2 regions of the Sodalis praecaptivus genome follow, and region 2 is predicted to be linked to the other one. Evidence: riboswitches for the same ligand, from Rfam matches in the RefSeq annotation. Region 2 holds a riboswitch; the other holds the start of a gene.
What was found. A riboswitch is a leader RNA that binds a small molecule or an ion and turns the genes downstream of it on or off. The one in region 2 is predicted to bind fluoride.
Positions count from the first base shown of each region.

Region 1: it holds a riboswitch for fluoride, as region 2 does, so the genes downstream of both, crcB (fluoride efflux transporter CrcB) here and SANT_RS22145 (DHHA2 domain-containing protein) in region 2, are expected to answer to the same signal.

Region 1 covers NZ_CP006569.1:3,263,313-3,271,212, reverse strand. The annotation lists gene lpxP (kdo(2)-lipid IV(A) palmitoleoyltransferase) at 1-693, shown strand, start outside; gene SANT_RS14475 (DUF481 domain-containing protein) at 1,025-1,792, shown strand; gene cspE (transcription antiterminator/RNA stability regulator CspE) at 2,289-2,498, shown strand; gene crcB (fluoride efflux transporter CrcB) at 2,626-3,018, opposite strand; fluoride riboswitch at 3,093-3,156, opposite strand; gene tatE (twin-arginine translocase subunit TatE) at 3,329-3,529, shown strand; gene lipA (lipoyl synthase) at 3,597-4,562, opposite strand; gene lipB (lipoyl(octanoyl) transferase LipB) at 4,741-5,400, opposite strand; gene ybeD (DUF493 family protein YbeD) at 5,415-5,678, opposite strand; gene dacA (D-alanyl-D-alanine carboxypeptidase DacA) at 5,808-7,019, opposite strand; gene rlpA (endolytic peptidoglycan transglycosylase RlpA) at 7,343-7,900, opposite strand, start outside.
Region 2 covers NZ_CP006570.1:275,235-283,134, reverse strand. The annotation lists gene eno (phosphopyruvate hydratase) at 23-1,312, opposite strand; gene SANT_RS22150 (universal stress protein) at 1,329-1,754, opposite strand; gene SANT_RS22145 (DHHA2 domain-containing protein) at 1,751-2,659, opposite strand; fluoride riboswitch at 2,737-2,803, opposite strand; gene SANT_RS22140 (MarR family winged helix-turn-helix transcriptional regulator) at 3,219-3,692, opposite strand; gene SANT_RS22135 (uracil-xanthine permease family protein) at 3,721-5,241, shown strand; gene SANT_RS22130 (cysteine hydrolase family protein) at 5,238-5,867, shown strand; gene SANT_RS23705 (Ail/Lom family outer membrane beta-barrel protein) at 6,566-7,258, shown strand.

The sequences.
Region 1 (7,900 bases), on a different replicon from region 2:
ACGGTCAACAATAACTTTACCTCCCTGGGCATGGGCCTAATGGAAACGGGGATGGCCTGGTTCTGGTCCGATGCGCGCGTCAAACGCTGGTTTGACGTTTCCGGCTTGCAGCACCTGCAACAGGCCAGCCGCCACGGCAGTGGCGTGATGGTCATCGGCATCCATTTCATGTCGCTGGAGCTCGGTGGGCGGGCGATGGGGCTATGCCAGCCGATGATGGCCATGTATCGGCCCCATAACAATAAGGTGATGGAGCTCATTCAGACCTGGGGCCGTATGCGCTCCAATAAAGCCATGCTGGATAGAAAAGACCTGCGCGGTATGGTCCACGCCTTGAAGCAGGGCGAAACGGTGTGGTTTGCGCCGGACCAGGACTACGGTCCGCGGGGTAGTATTTTTGCGCCGTTCTTCGCTGTTCCCCAGGCGGCCACCACCCGCGGCACCTACACGCTGGTCCGGCTGGCTCAGCCGCAGCTGGTCCCGGTGGTGCTTATCCGCAAGCAAGATGGGCGCGGCTACCAGCTGTTGATTCAGCCGCAGCTAAGGGACTACCCGCAGAACGATGAAATGGCGGCCACCTGCTATATGAATCGGATTGTGGAGCAGGAGATACTGCGCGCGCCGGATCAATATCTTTGGCTGCATCGCCGTTTCAAAACCCGGCCGCGTGGCGAGCTGTCGCTGTATGTGTAGACATGCTGCCGGCCCGGCTGATGGCTTAATCGAGAGGGCCAGGGGGGCAAGTATCGCGGTTCCAGAATTATCCGAACACGGCCGCCCTGTGGATAACTGGGGCGATGAAAGAGAACAGAGATACCGCTAAGTTATTTATTAATCTAATTATTCCTGCTAATGTGTCCTAACACGTTTCCTCCCCGCTCCTGTTTCTTCAACTTTTCGGCTTTTCTCTCAAATTTTGTTACCAATATTACAAAAAATTACTAGTACAGCGGCGGCTTCGTTTGGCTACACTGATGAACTTTAAATGCGCATTACCCTTTTTCGCCAATTTGACAGGTATCTTATGTTACGCAATAAGCGCTTCCGGGCACTCTCTCTGTTGACCACCCTTGGCATGTCGCTAGCCAGTTTCAACACTTTCGCCGACACCGATATCTTTACCGCACTCGATGATCCTTCCACCGCCAAAAAAAGCTTTGATGGTGATGCTCAGGCAAGCTACAACGCCCAAAGCGGCAATACCCGCAATTCCAATCTGGCCGCCAGCACCACCATGACCTGGTTCCAGCAGTCGAATGCCTATAGCCTTTGGGGGGAAGCCGCCAACAACTCGTCCGACGATCAGCGCAGCTCGGAGAAATATCAGGCCGGCGCCCGTGCCCGCCATAACCTCAGCACGCAAAACTTTCTGTTTGCTCAGGGGAGCTGGTTGAGCGATCGCTATAACGGCTACCGTTCGCGCGATACGCTGGTCGCCGGCTACGGTCGCCAAGTGCTGACCGGGCCTATCCACACCCTGCGCGTCGAAGCGGGTCCTGGCGTGCGCCATGATGAATACCAGGGCGGCGGCAATTCCACCAAAGCGCTGGGTTATGCGGCGGCCTCGTACAGCTACCAGTTGACCGACAACACCAAATTTATTCAGGGGCTGTCGCTGCTCGCCAACGATGACACCACGGTGAACTCGGAAACCGGGCTGAATGTCGATATCAACGATCATTTTGCGCTGAAAGTCGCTTACAACGTGACCTGGAACCAAAATCCGCCGGATAGCGCGCCGAAGCATACCGATACGAAAACGTCGGTCTCGCTGGTCTATAAAATGCAGTGATGGCTTACCGGCGCTGCCGGATAAGCGTTACCCGTCGGTCGTGACCGATGTTCGATGTCATGTAGGCGCCACGGCGCCTTTTTTTATGCACCCTCCGCCACCGCATTTCCCGCGCCGTCCCTCGTCGCTTTTCGGCTGCCGCCGTTGTTGCGATTGCGCACCGCCCGTCGCCGCGTTTCAACTAACTGTTGTTGCGATTGCGCACCGTCCATGGCGGTGTTTTCCGAATGCGGAGCAGATTCTTTCAGTGGCCGACCGGCGAACGCGAGATAATGCGCAGAGGGGCAGCGCGCGCCGCTTTGGCTGTTCACGCGGGGGGAAACGGCCTTGACGTCAGCAGATGCCCCACGCTGTCAGCGTGATCCGCAGGTTAAAATGTTTTTTTAGCAATATTTATCACGGATTACTGATCTAATGCTGGACAAAAAGCTTGCCAATTGCTGTACTACTCGACGACACAGAGTTTGTGTCTATCATTTATTTAAAGGTAAGTTTGATGTCTAAGATTAAAGGTAACGTTAAGTGGTTTAATGAGTCCAAAGGATTCGGTTTCATTACGCCTGAAGATGGCAGCAAAGACGTGTTCGTACACTTCTCCGCCATCCAGAGCAACGGTTTCAAAACCCTGGCTGAAGGTCAGCGCGTAGAGTTTGAAATCACCAATGGCGCCAAAGGCCCTTCGGCTGCTGACGTTACTGCTATTTAATTAGCCAGTTTCTTGAAAAACCCGCCCTGGTGCGGGTTTTTTTTCGCCTTGCTTTCAGCGTAGCGTAGGGGATCACGGCGTGCGGACATGGCCGACAAAGCCCGGTGGCCTGTGGCGGGCCGCCGAGTTAAATCGGCAGCGGCGGCGCCAGCCAGTTTACCACGCCCATCGCCACTGCCGTCATCAGCAGCGAGCCGAGCAGGTTGAGCAGGATATTCCCTGCGGCCCAAAAGATTTGCCCGCCGGCCATCAGCGCCACCGCTTCGGCGGAAAAGGTGGAAAAGGTGGTTAGGCCCCCGCAGAAACCGGTGGTCAGCAGCAACTTCCAGGCCGGATCCAACTGCGGCATCCGGGGGAAGAGCGCCAGCGCCAAACCAATGATGAACGCGCCGACAAGATTGACGAGCAGTGTGCCGGCGGGAAAGGGCAGACCCGAGTGGGTTAATTTGATGCTAACATACCAGCGCAGAACACTACCGATACCGCCGCCGATGAAGACGGCCGAAAATAAGGCAAACATAGCAACCTTTCACAATGAGAGTGGGTAAAACCCCGGAAAGGAAAACGTGACGCCACGTTCCCCAATACCTGCGGGCGAACGTAGACATCATCAGCCAGAACGGCGGTTATAAGGAGGAATGTCATCTCCTGATGGGTCAGTATAACAGAATTCGCGGCACGGAAAAGCGGTTGACGAGGGGAGGCAACAGGCGTAACGGGTGGCAATCTGTTACACATATCGCTTGTATTGCAGCCGCATTAGCGGTAAAAAGCAGGTAATATTCATTCACTGCTGAAGTTATCAGCCAGCGTTAACCCGGAAGGTGGTTATGGAAGGTTTAAGCATTACCAAATTGTTAGTCGTCGGCGCCCTGATCGTGTTGTTGTTCGGCACTAAAAAGCTGCGCTCGCTGGGCGGCGACCTGGGTGCAGCCATCAAAGGCTTTAAAAAGGCCATGAACGATGACTCGGCGCCGGCGCAGCAGACGCAGGCTGATGATGCGGCGCGTATCGCTGACCGCAAAGAATAAGTCTTCGCGGCAAAGAAGGGTGGTCGCCGGTGGCGCCCGCCCTTTTTTTTGCCCGCGCGCCGGCGTTTTATTTGACTTCGATGCCTTTGGCCTGCAAATCCGCGTGGTAGGACGAGCGCACGAAGGGCCCGCAGGCGGCATGGGTAAAGCCCATCGCCAGCGCTTCTTGTTTCATCTCGTCAAATTCCTGCGGGCTTACATAGCGTTTAACCGGCAGATGATGGCGGCTGGGCTGCAAATATTGGCCGAGCGTAAGCATCGTGACGCCGTGACGGCGTAGATCGCGCATCACCTCAATGATTTCAGCGTTGGTTTCACCCAGTCCGACCATCAGGCCCGATTTGGTCGGCAGATGCGGGTTCGCGGCCTTGAAATTCTCCAGCAGCTTGAGCGACCAGTGATAGTCGGCGCCGGGGCGCACCTGGCGATACAGGCGCGGCACGTTTTCCAGATTGTGGTTGAAAACATCGGGCGGCGCGGCATTGATGATATCCAGCGCGCGATCCATACGGCCGCGGAAGTCGGGCACCAGCGTCTCGATGCGGATGCTGGGATTTTTGGCGCGGATGGCGCTTATACAATCGGCAAAATGCTGGGCGCCGCCGTCGCGCAGATCGTCACGATCGACGGAAGTCACCACCACGTAGCGCAGCCCCATATCGGCGATAGTTTGCGCCAGTTTTTCCGGCTCGTTGGCATCCGGGGTGACGGGGCGGCCGTGCGCGACATCGCAGAACGGGCAACGTCGGGTACAGATAGCTCCCAGGATCATAAAAGTCGCGGTGCCGTGGTTGAAACACTCCGCCAGGTTCGGGCAGGACGCTTCCTCGCACACCGAGTGCAGGCCGTTTTTACGCATCGCGGCCTTGATGCCCTGAATGCGACTCGAGTCGGCGGGCAGTTTAATTTTCATCCAGGAGGGCTTGCGCAAGATTTCCTGACGTTCCACCGCGACGGTTTTGATGGGAATTAACGCCATTTTGTCAGCGTCACGGTATTTAACGCCGCGTTCCATCTGTATCGGTTTACTCATAATGGTGCAGGTCCAGTCCCGAAGTCGACAGCCTGAAGAGTAGGTAAATCAGCCTGTTACGTGAATATTAAACGAGTATCAAAAAAATTTTAAAAATTATAACATGTTGTTCACAGCGGGTGAATGCAAAACGTGGCCTGAGGGGCCAATGCGCTTGTGCAGGGCATCACGCCGCGGTTCAAGCGCCGTAGTGCGCCGCATCCCACCCCTGTATTTCGCCGGCCGTAGCGTCCATCAGCCGCAGGCATTCTGCGAGGAGCACCGGCGCCACATCGTCCATGCCGGTGCCGGGGGACAGATCGCTCACCTGCGTCATGCGTAGACCGGCATAGCCGCAGGGGTTAATACGCAGAAAAGGCGAGAGATCCATGGCCACGTTCAACGCGAGTCCGTGGAAGGAGCAGCCTTTGCGGATACGTAAACCGAGCGAACAGATTTTATCGGCGCCGACGTAGACGCCCGGCGCGTCGGCGCGGGCGTGGGCGGAAATAGCGAAGCGCGCCAGGGTGGCGATGACCGTTTGCTCCAGTAGGGTAACCAGATCGCGCACCCCAAGCCGGCGGCGGCGCAGGTCCAGCAGGACATACATCACCTGTTGTCCCGGACCGTGAAAGGTCACCTGACCCCCGCGATCGCTTTGGATGACCGGGATAGCGCCCGGCTGCAACAGATGCTCAGCCTTACCGGCCTGGCCTTGGGTAAAGACCTGCGGATGCTGCACCAGCCAGATCTCATCGGCGCTGGCGGCGTTACGCTCATCGGTGAAGCGGTGCATCGCCCGCGACACCCGCTCATAAGGTTGCAGACCCAGCTGGCGGATAACCAGGCTCTCTGACACGATGATCTCCCGGCTTACAGCACCATACGTACGATGTCTATTTTACCCAGCTCTTCGTACAGCGTTTCGACCTGTTCGATATGGGTGGCGGTAATGGTAATGGAAACGGAGTGGTAATTGCCTTTGCTGCTGGGTTTAACCTGCGGCGAATAGTCGCCCGGCGCGTGGCGCTGCACCACTTCCACCACCTGATCCACCAATTCCGGCTGGGCGCTACCCATCACTTTATAAGTAAACGGGCAGGGGAATTCGAGCAATTCATTCAGTTTGGTTTTCATAAGGACTCCCGGTGACCGGCATGGATATACCGCAGCGGCGGCAGGCGCCGGCGCTCCCGCCGCAGCGGGGGCAGATAGAATAGGGTTATTATAGGGGCGCGGATCCGCCCCTGACAAGGGATGAACGGATTAACCGAACCAATGGTGGAACATCAACTTGACATAATCGACCATGCGGCTGAAGAAATTGCCTTCTTTCACTTCATTAAGCACCACCAGCGGGCGTTGTTCGATGGTTTTACCGTCCAGTTGGAAATTGATGGTACCGACGCGCTGATTTTTCGCCAGCGGCGCGTGTAATTCCTGATTATCCAGCACATAGCTGGCTTTGAGATCCTTCATCCGGCCGCGCGGGATAGTCAGATACGCATCGCTGTCCACCCCCAGCTTCACGCTGTCGCTATCGCCAAACCACACCGGCTCGGCGGCGAACTCTTTGCCGGCCTTCAGCGGCGCCACGGTTTCAAAAAAGCGGAAACCCCAGGTCAGCAGCTTGCGGCTTTCGTTTTCACGGCCTTTCATGGAATGTCCGCCGAGTACCGCGGAAATAAGGCGCATCTGGCCTTCGGTCGCCGAGGCGACCAAATTGTAGCCCGCGGATTCGGTATGGCCGGTTTTGATGCCGTCGACGTTCAGATTGCTGTCCCACAGCAGGCCGTTGCGGTTCATCTGACGAATGTTGTTAAAGGTAAATTCTTTTTCTTTATAGGTGGCGTACTCGTCCGGCACGTCGCGGATCAGCGCTTTACCGATCATGGCCATATCCCGGGCGGAGCTGAACTGTCCGGGGGCATCCAGACCGTGGACGGTTTCAAAATGGGTATTTTGCAGCCCCAGCGCGCTGACATAATTATTCATCAGCCCCACGAACGCATCCTGGCTGCCGGCAACGTAGTCCGCCATCGCTACGCAGGCGTCATTGCCCGACTGAAGAATAATGCCGCGGTTGAGCTGCGACACCGGTACCCGATCGCCCGGTTTCAGGAACATCAGCGAGGAGCCTTTGAACACGGGATTGCCGGTGGCCCAGGCGTCTTTGTTTACCGTAACCACATCATTCGGGGTGATTTTGCCGGCTTTAATGGCTTGGCCGATGACATAACTGGTCATCATTTTGGTCAGGCTGGCGGGGTCGCGGCGCGCGTCGGCATTCATCTCCGCCAGCACTTTACCGGAATTGTAATCGATGAGGATGTAGGATTCGGCGTCGATTTGCGGTACGCCCGGAATCATGGTCTTCAGATTGACATCGTCGGCAAAGCTTGCGGAAACAACGCCCATGACCAAAACGGTACTCAAGGCTAACCGACTGAATAAGCGGGGTGTAGTTACATTCTTCATGTCAGGATAACGGCATCCATGGGGGTAAGTTAAAATCGTGCCACACTATACCAGATGTCAAAAATGGCGGCATCAGGCAAAACGGCACCGCGTGCGGCTGAGGCAAATAATTTTGTTTCAGGGGTTTACACGGTGCATCGACTTATTGACAAACGGCCGGCGACCCCGGTCAGAGCGCGCTGGCCAAAGACCATCAAACGCCGCCGGCCGGGAACAGGTAGAGGGCGCCGGTCGGAAGCGGTAGACGGTGGTTGCCGGGAAACGGACGCCGCCGGTCGGGAACGGTCAAGCGGCGTCGGTTGTGACATTGTCGATCGCGGCGGCTATAGCGCCGTGATAAAGGCCTGTTGCTGGGCTTCGCTCTGCAATCGCTGCACCAGCGCCTGCGCCTGCTGACGACTCGGGAACGGGCCTAACTGCACGCGGAATAAATTGCCGTTGGCCGAGACTCTACCCGGCACGCTGAAGCGATTACTGAGGTCTTTTTGCCAATTGGCGGCGCGCTGGGCATCGCCGATGGCGCCTACCTGCACCATGAAACGGCCGGCGGCGGCCGGCGGTGCGGCGTCCGCGGCGGGGGGCACGGCGCTGGCCGCGGTTTCAGCGTTTTGAGTTTCCACGACGCCCGCCGGTAAGGCCGACGGCGCGCCGAGGAACCCGCTGCGTTGACCGGTGGCAGCGAGCGGTGCCGTCGTTTGTTGGCCGGCGGACTGCGCGCCGGCGCCACCTTGGTCGACCGCGCCGCCGTCGGCGCTGAGCAGCGCGCCGTTAGCGCCGGCACGGCTTCCCGTCGCCGCGGGCACCGCCGCACCGCTATTGCCGACCATGGTCGCGCCGTTGCCGGAGGAGAGTGCCGCGCCGCTATCGCCAGAGGCGCCCGT
Region 2 (7,900 bases):
CCTTCACCTGAAACTTCTTTGCCTAACCGCGATGGACAAATGTCTGGAAGCCCGCGTAGTGAGCATTATTTCCCAGCGACTGTTCAATGCGCATCAGCTGGTTATACTTTTCAACCCGCTCTCCCCGGCAGGGCGCACCGGTTTTTAGATGACCGGCTCGCAAAGCCACGGTAAGATCGGCAATGAAAGTGTCCGTGGTTTCACCGCTGCGGTGCGACATGAAGGTTCCCCATCCGTATTGATGGCAGAGCGCAACCGCGTCAAGAGTTTCACTAAGCGTACCAATCTGGTTAAGCTTAATCAGTGCGGCGCTGGCAAGCTCTTCTTCAATACCCCGGCGGATGTATTTGACATTAGTGACGAACAGGTCATCTCCGACCAGTTCTGCACGGCTGCCAAGCTGCTGGTACAGATATTTCCATCCTGCCCAGTCATCCTCGGCGAGACCATCTTCCAGCAATACAATGGGAAAATCATCCATCAATCCGGCGTAGTAATCCGTCATTTCTTGTGCGCTGAGGGCACTGCCTTCACTGTGCAGATGATAACGGCCATCCCGGTAAAATTCACTGGATGCGGGATCTATACAGATGCTGATATCCTCACCGGGCCGGTATCCCGCCTTCTCTATGGCATGAACGATAAATTCCAACGGCTCCCGGTTTGACGAGACGGATGGCGCAAAGCCTCCCTCATCCCCTACGGCTGTCGACAGATTCTTTTCCAGCAAAAGCAGGCGCAGCGCCTGATATACCTCATTCCCCTGACGTACGGCCTCAGCGAGCGTCGGCGCGCCGTGGGGCGCTATCATGAATTCCTGGAAATCGGCACCCTGGCCGCGGGCGTGGACGCCACCGTTAATGATATTCATGCAGGGTACGGGTAGCAGATTTGCCTGCAAGCCGCCGAGGTAGCGCCAGAGCGACTGGCGAGTATTCTGTGCAGCCAGTCGGGCCGCTGCCAGCGATACGCCGAGAATGGCGTTGGCACCCAGTCGGCTTTTATTTTCCGTACCATCGAGCGCCAGCAGCAAGTTATCCAACTGACGCTGCTCGCGAACGTCCGTACCCTTTACTGCCCCGCATATTTCCGTGTTCACCGAGTTGACGGCATCCCGTACTCCCTTGCCCCCAAAACGTTTCTTGTCGCCGTCCCGTCTCTCCACCGCTTCGCGGGAGCCGGTGCTGGCGCCGGACGGCACCGACGCCCGGGCCATTTGGTCGTCAGAGGTAAAGGCTTCAATCTCAATGGTGGGGTTACCTCGCGAATCAAGAATTTCGCGGGCTGTCACTTTTTCCAGAACAAAGCTCATGTTTATCTCCTCTGAATCAGTGGTGGAGGTGTCTGATAAGGACGTCCACACTGAGGTGGTTTATATATTCCGCTGAACGGGAGGTAAGTGCTCCCATAAACCGATTTCTGTGGCCGGCGATGACGAGGTCAACGCCGAGCTCGGCAATGCATTTCTCCACATCCTCAAATCGCCGCAGGGTCACCAGTTCACGTGTATCCACTTTTTCAGGCGTGGAGGCGGCCAGCTCGTCGAGCAGCGCTTTAGCTTTGATGATGTCTTCCGACACCACATCGTTCATCACGCTGTCAGACACATAATTCATTACACGATAGTCTTCGCTGACGTGAGCAAGGGTTATTTTCATCTTGAGCGGCTCCGCCAGCGCAACGGCCTGCGCAAGCAGGGGAATACCATCATCCTTACCGTGAACGAGTATCAATGCATGGGTGTAGACTTTCATAAATGACTCCTGCTCAGGTGGAGTTGGGATTCCAGCCACGGCAGAAGCTGCTTCTTTCTGCTGAGCATGCCCGGTACCGAACAGGAGGCCGCGTTAGCACTCTCCCGACCGGCGAAATAAAGTGTTAAAAAATTGTGAGAAATGTCGGTTATCATCAGCACCACAAGGCCTGCACCACTTTGTTCCGCCAGACAGGTCATTGCCTGGTGCAACTCTTTCATTAAGGGTGAAACCTGGTCAGGGGAGTGAACTTCCAACTGGGCAATACGTACATCCGTACCGGCAATCACAAACGCCTTGAGGTCCCTGTTTAGCAGCTCTTCTGCAGACAGGCCGGTGATGTCTGTTTTTGCACTCAGCAGGCGGTAGGCAAAAACTTTGCGGTTCACGCCTGACAGTACGCTGAGCTCCGTGGCCGAGCGGATATCGGCCTGCGTGGTGGTAGGGGAGCGCAGGTTGACCGTGTCGCTGAGCAGTGCTCCCAATAGTAATACAGCGTGTGCGGGCGGAAGTGTTCGCCGGCTGTCATCTTCCATAATCAGCCACAGCTGCGTGGCGCTGCTCCCTACCGGTTTTATCCAGACCTCAGGAGGCATTTGCGTCACGATACCGCCCAGCCGGTGATGGTCGATTATACCGGTGATGTCGCTCTGTAGCAGGTCGACAGGTCCTTGTGCCGGTTCGCTAAAGTCGACCAGCCAGACCTGTTTGCCGTTGAGGGGGATAGTGAGTTGAGGAGGCAAATCCATGCCCGCGAATTCAAAAATAAAGCGGGTTTCTGGATTTGCGCTGCCCAGGCGCCATGCGCTAGCGGGACGCTGCTGAGAGGTAAGCCAGTATGAGGTTACCAGAGCGGTGCAGATGGCATCGCTGTCAGGATGGGTATGTCCGAAAACGTGAATCACGGCTGCGTCCTTCTAGAAGGGAAGTACGCAGGCGGAGGAGACTTCAGACAACCCGACATACCTCCTGGATTTCAAGAGTTATGACAGGCGTCATCAGCCCTGAGGGCGGTTAAGGTAAGGTGGAACGCCATCACCTTATGAAATGAGTTTAAGGTGGAAAAAAAAGAGTGCAAGCTAGCACGCAGTGATGACAGCTAAATTTTTAGGCGAAATGATTTGCTGTGTCGGCTTTCAGGCTGTTGTGCATACCGTTTTAAACGAAAACCGGTTACTCCTGAGCATCTTGTTTACCCCATCGCTGCCGAAGGGTAGGGGTTGTTGAATTGCTGACTGTGCATTTTTGCTCGCAGAAACTACCGAGGAAAGTAGTAGGGATGTTCTCCGTGTTTAGTTACAACACCCTAAAGACGTTCACGCAAATAATTATGCATGGCCGAGAGACATTGCCATCCGTAACGAAAGGAAGCTGCTAAGAGCGATGTAAAAATTAATCTGCTAAAAACGATGTAAAAATTTTATGCTGTAACCGGTAACAAACTAATCGTTTTTTGCCGCGGTGCTACTCGAAATACTTCACCGAAACGCGGGTAATGTGATTATTTCCCTCTACCAGCACCTTCATCATGGCGACAAATTGCCGCCGAGCTTCCGGCGGTAACGGGGCGAGCAATTGCAACTGGGCGTCGTGCATCTGTTGCTGGGTTTTCTCCAGTAGGCGCTTACCTTTGAGCGTGATGTTGACCACCTTTCGCCGTCTATCGCTGAAATGGGTATCCCGTGACAATAGCGCGCGTTTCTCCAGCAACTCAATGGTAGCGGCCAGGGTAGTGCGGTCAGCACCCAGCTCTACGGTCAGCGCGGTCTGATCCAGCCCCTGTTGGGTGTTAAGCACGGTGAGCAGCCCGTATTGCAACGGCGTGATTTCCCCGCTCAACACATCATTGAAAATTGCGTGATGAATCTGGTTCAGTCGGCGAATCAGGTACCCTGGTCGCTGCCAGATATTCGCCATATCCAATTCTTCGTCGGTCATCTTCCATCCTGGTGCAAAGACCGCAGGCATGCATGTTGTCGGTGCATGGCTAGCGTTTAGTCTTCTGGATAATTGCAGTATATCAAATATAAATCATCAGATATCATATAAATATCTACTATTCGTCAGTATACGGCATAGTTTTTGCCTGTCAGAGAGGGCCAGCAACATAACAAAAACCATCGCATCTTTGACAGGTAACAGCATGTTCAATACATCAGAAGAAACATTGTCAGTAGGGATTGAAGATAAGCTGCCTCGCACACAGACCCTCATGCTCGCGCTGCAGCATCTTCTCGCCCTTACCGGTATCTGGGTTTTCCCGGTGATTATCGGCTCAGCTTTGAACCTTAACAGCCAGCAGACAGGTATGATGGTGCAAGCCTGCTTTTTTACCACCGGCATTGTCACTATTTTGCAATCCGGCCGGCTGCTGCGGCTGCCGGTGGTTCAAGGTCCTACGGCGGCTTTTATGGTTGCGGTGCTAGGCTCGGCCCATTCGGTGGGGCTGGGGACGACCTTCGGTTCCATGTTCGTCGCGGCGCTTATCTTTGCCGCGCTCTCTTTGCCCCTAAAGCGCCTGGGGGTTGTCGGCCTGCTTATCCGGTTCATTTCCCCGCCCATCGTCTTCGGTTGCCTGCTGGTCATTATAGGTGCACAGCTGGCCAGCATCGGCCCTGGCGGCTGGTTTAGCACGGCAAGCGGCGGCACTGTTGGCACCAGTGCGATGGCAGCGCTGGTGACGGTATTGACCGTTATCGGCTGCATGGTCTTTGGCCGCCTAGAGGTGATAAAACGCGGGGCGTTGCTGTGGGGCATTATCGTTGGCGTGCTGGCGTTTAATATCCTGACGCCCTGGCAATTGCCGAACTTCGCCCATACGCCGTTGGTCTCGCTCCCCGGTTTCTTCGCCTTTGGCTTTGGTGTTTCGTTTCCGGTGGTGTTGTTGATGATGTTAGCGTTTTTGCAGGCTTCCGCCGAAGCCATGGGAATGTATTCGCTGCTGGCTGACTGGGGAGGGCAGACGCTGACAACTCAGCGGGTTAACCAAGGGCTGTTTACCGAATTTGTGGGCTGTGCGATCGGTGCGGCGGCAGGGGGACTTGGCACCACCTCGTATCCGGAAAACGTAGGAATTATTCGTGTCTCACGTGTAGGAAGCCGCTTTGTCACTTTAACCGCAGGAGTAATGGCTCTGGCGCTGGGGATGTTGCCACAGGTGGGGCTGCTGCTCGCCAGCTTGCCCGGCCCAGTGCTCTCTGCCGCGTCATCCATCCTGTTTGGCATTATCGCCATTAGCGGGGTCCAGATGATGGCACGCATTCATTGGGATGAACTGAATCTTGCCGTCGCCGCGCCTGCTTTTATCCTCTCTATGGGAAGCATGTACTTGCCTGCCAATGTGCTGGCGTTACTGCCGGATGCGGCCAAAGGTATTGTCGCACAGCCGATGATGATGGGTGTTATCCTGCTGATTTTATTGAATCTTATTGTCAATGTTTTTATCCGTGAGAGCCGCGTGTTGATGAGAGATGGAGCAGTAAAATGATGAAGAAAGTGACCTGGGAGATTAATCGTAAACGTACGGCGCTGATTGTAGTGGATATGCAGAGGGTTTTTTGCGTTGAGGGTGAAGGGCTGTACGTCCCGACTACGGCCAACATTATCGATAATATTGCCAGTTTGAGCGCGCTGATGCGCCAGCACGCTATGCCGGTCATATACTTACGCCATGTGGTACGTGGTGACGGCAGCGATACCGGTCGGATGCGGGATCTCTATCCGAACGTGAATGAACTATTGGGGCGTGATAATCCCTCAGTTGAAATAATCGACGCACTTTATCCGCAACCGGGCGATATCGTGGTCGATAAGCTTTTCTACAGCGGGTTTCACAATACGGATTTGGACGCTATTTTGCGGATGAAAGATATCGATACCCTAATAGTGTGCGGTACGGTAACCAATGTTTGTTGCGAAACTACCCTCCGTGACGGCGTACATCGGGAATACAAAATGATTGCGTTGAGTGATGCTAATGCCGCCATGCCTTATCCGGATATGGGGTTTGGCGCAGTCAGCGCTGCGGACGTACAGCGTATTTCGTTAAGTGCGATGGCCTATGAATTTGCCGAAGTCACCACGACGGCGGATATCATGAGCCGTATTGAGTAATCCTATTCATCGGGACGCAGGCACAAGGCGCGTGGCTGTGACAAATAAGCGATGGTAGCATCTTACGTCACGATTGAGCTTTAGGGGTGGCTAAGGCTCAATAGAGCGTAAACTTGCGCTAACGAGCAGGGCGGCAACTGTGTTAATTCGTGATAGAAAGCAGACCCTCATCGGCGACTAACGTGTTAAATCGCCACGGATTTAACATACATCTCATAATCATTTATGGACTGCCCTTATGTCAGTAAATGATCCTGCCGTATATTGGAGTGTCCCAATGAGTGCCGACCACTTCGATATGTGTAGAAATAAAAGTGTATGCGGGTAAATCCCTTAGTTTAGAAAATTTTTTTGTATTCATTAGAATTCAGAAATCATATTCGGCAAATAGAAGTAAATCGAATTGATAGTAGATATGAAATAAATATTTGCAAATCTATGATACTTTGGTAATTTATATATGTTCACAATAACCTAATAAATAATATTTAAAATAATAATTTTATTAGTAATCTCTGCCAATTTCTTAATTTACAATATGACAAAAGTGTGCGACGACGTTAATATAATACTTGCCCTTTCAATTAAGTTAGCGCTGTTTATTCAATATTTAAAATAAATATGTATTATTTGCGCGCAAGTCAGTCATAACTATCTGTCATCTTAATAAACTTAACGAAGTAATTGGAATATAACTAATGAATGATAAAGTTAAACTACCTTTCCTATGCGCCGTTCTACTATTTCCTTTATTCGCTTCTGCGGAGAATCATAGCATATCTGTTGGTTATATGTGGAGTAACATCGGCTTAGGGAGTGGTAATGAACCCAATGGGAATGAACAAGACATCATTGAGCGTAATTTGCCTAAGTTAAACGGATTCAATATCAAATATCGGTATGAATGGGATTCTCCCCTTAGCCTGATTGGTTCGCTTAGTTATAGTACGGGTTCTTCATCTATACCGATTAATGGGCAGGTTAATCATTTAGAAACAGGGCCTTCAAATCCACACAAAATAAATGTAGATTATTCTGTCAAGAAGTTTTCACTTTTAACAGGGCCGGCTTATCGAGTGAATGATTATATATCCTTCTATGGCTTGGCGGGAATTAGCCATTATAAAGGTGATATTGATATTAAATCATCAATAAGCGCTGGAAATAGTTCCTTGGATAAGAACGTAAACCTCAACCAAAGCGGCACTGGGCTCGCATATTCAGTGGGGGTGCAAATCAATCCGATGCCGAATCTTGTTGTTGATTTGAGTTATGAGGGTAGCCGTAATAAAATTGAAACTAAAGGCGAGGTTCCTATCTTTGGTGATGTTAAACAATCAAACGCCGGAAATACTAATGGTTTTGTTGTAGGCATCGGCTACCGTTTTTGATGACGTATGATCAGTATAGCTATCTAAATTAATAGCAATAGTCAATGATTCCGGCGACTCTTTACTTAGGAATTCATTATATTCGCTAGTAAGAGAGCAAATTCAATGACTCAAGATGAAAGCGTGAAAGGCTAAGAAATGCATACCATGAATGATGGTTGGGATCATTTTAATTATACATGCATGGTTCATAATATTCAATAAAATTACTTTTATTGATATCATTATTGGAAATTTTACGTTTTCATCATTATTGTCAGTTGTCTGTTTTTGCTAAAGCAGGAGCGTATTTCCCAAAAAAAGTAAGGCGGCGATGATATGAAGATATAAGTATAGCATCATAGGATAACATCTCGGTCTGGCCAGAATCGAAATATTATAATAAAACCAACTTAGTAAAGGAAGAATTCCAATATTTACTCATCAGCTGTTGTCACACGCGGCTCTGCATTTTTAGTAATATGAGAATTCTAAACATTAGAGTATCGCTAGTTACAATCTATATAAGAACTAGTTTGGAAAAAAACCGCCTGGATGATAATGCTGCAGCCTAGGACGCCCATCACAAGGCCGCTTAGTGTTATAAAAACACCATTATAGTATTTTGCAAGAGGGCAAATAGCTCATGAGAGAAAACCTTTT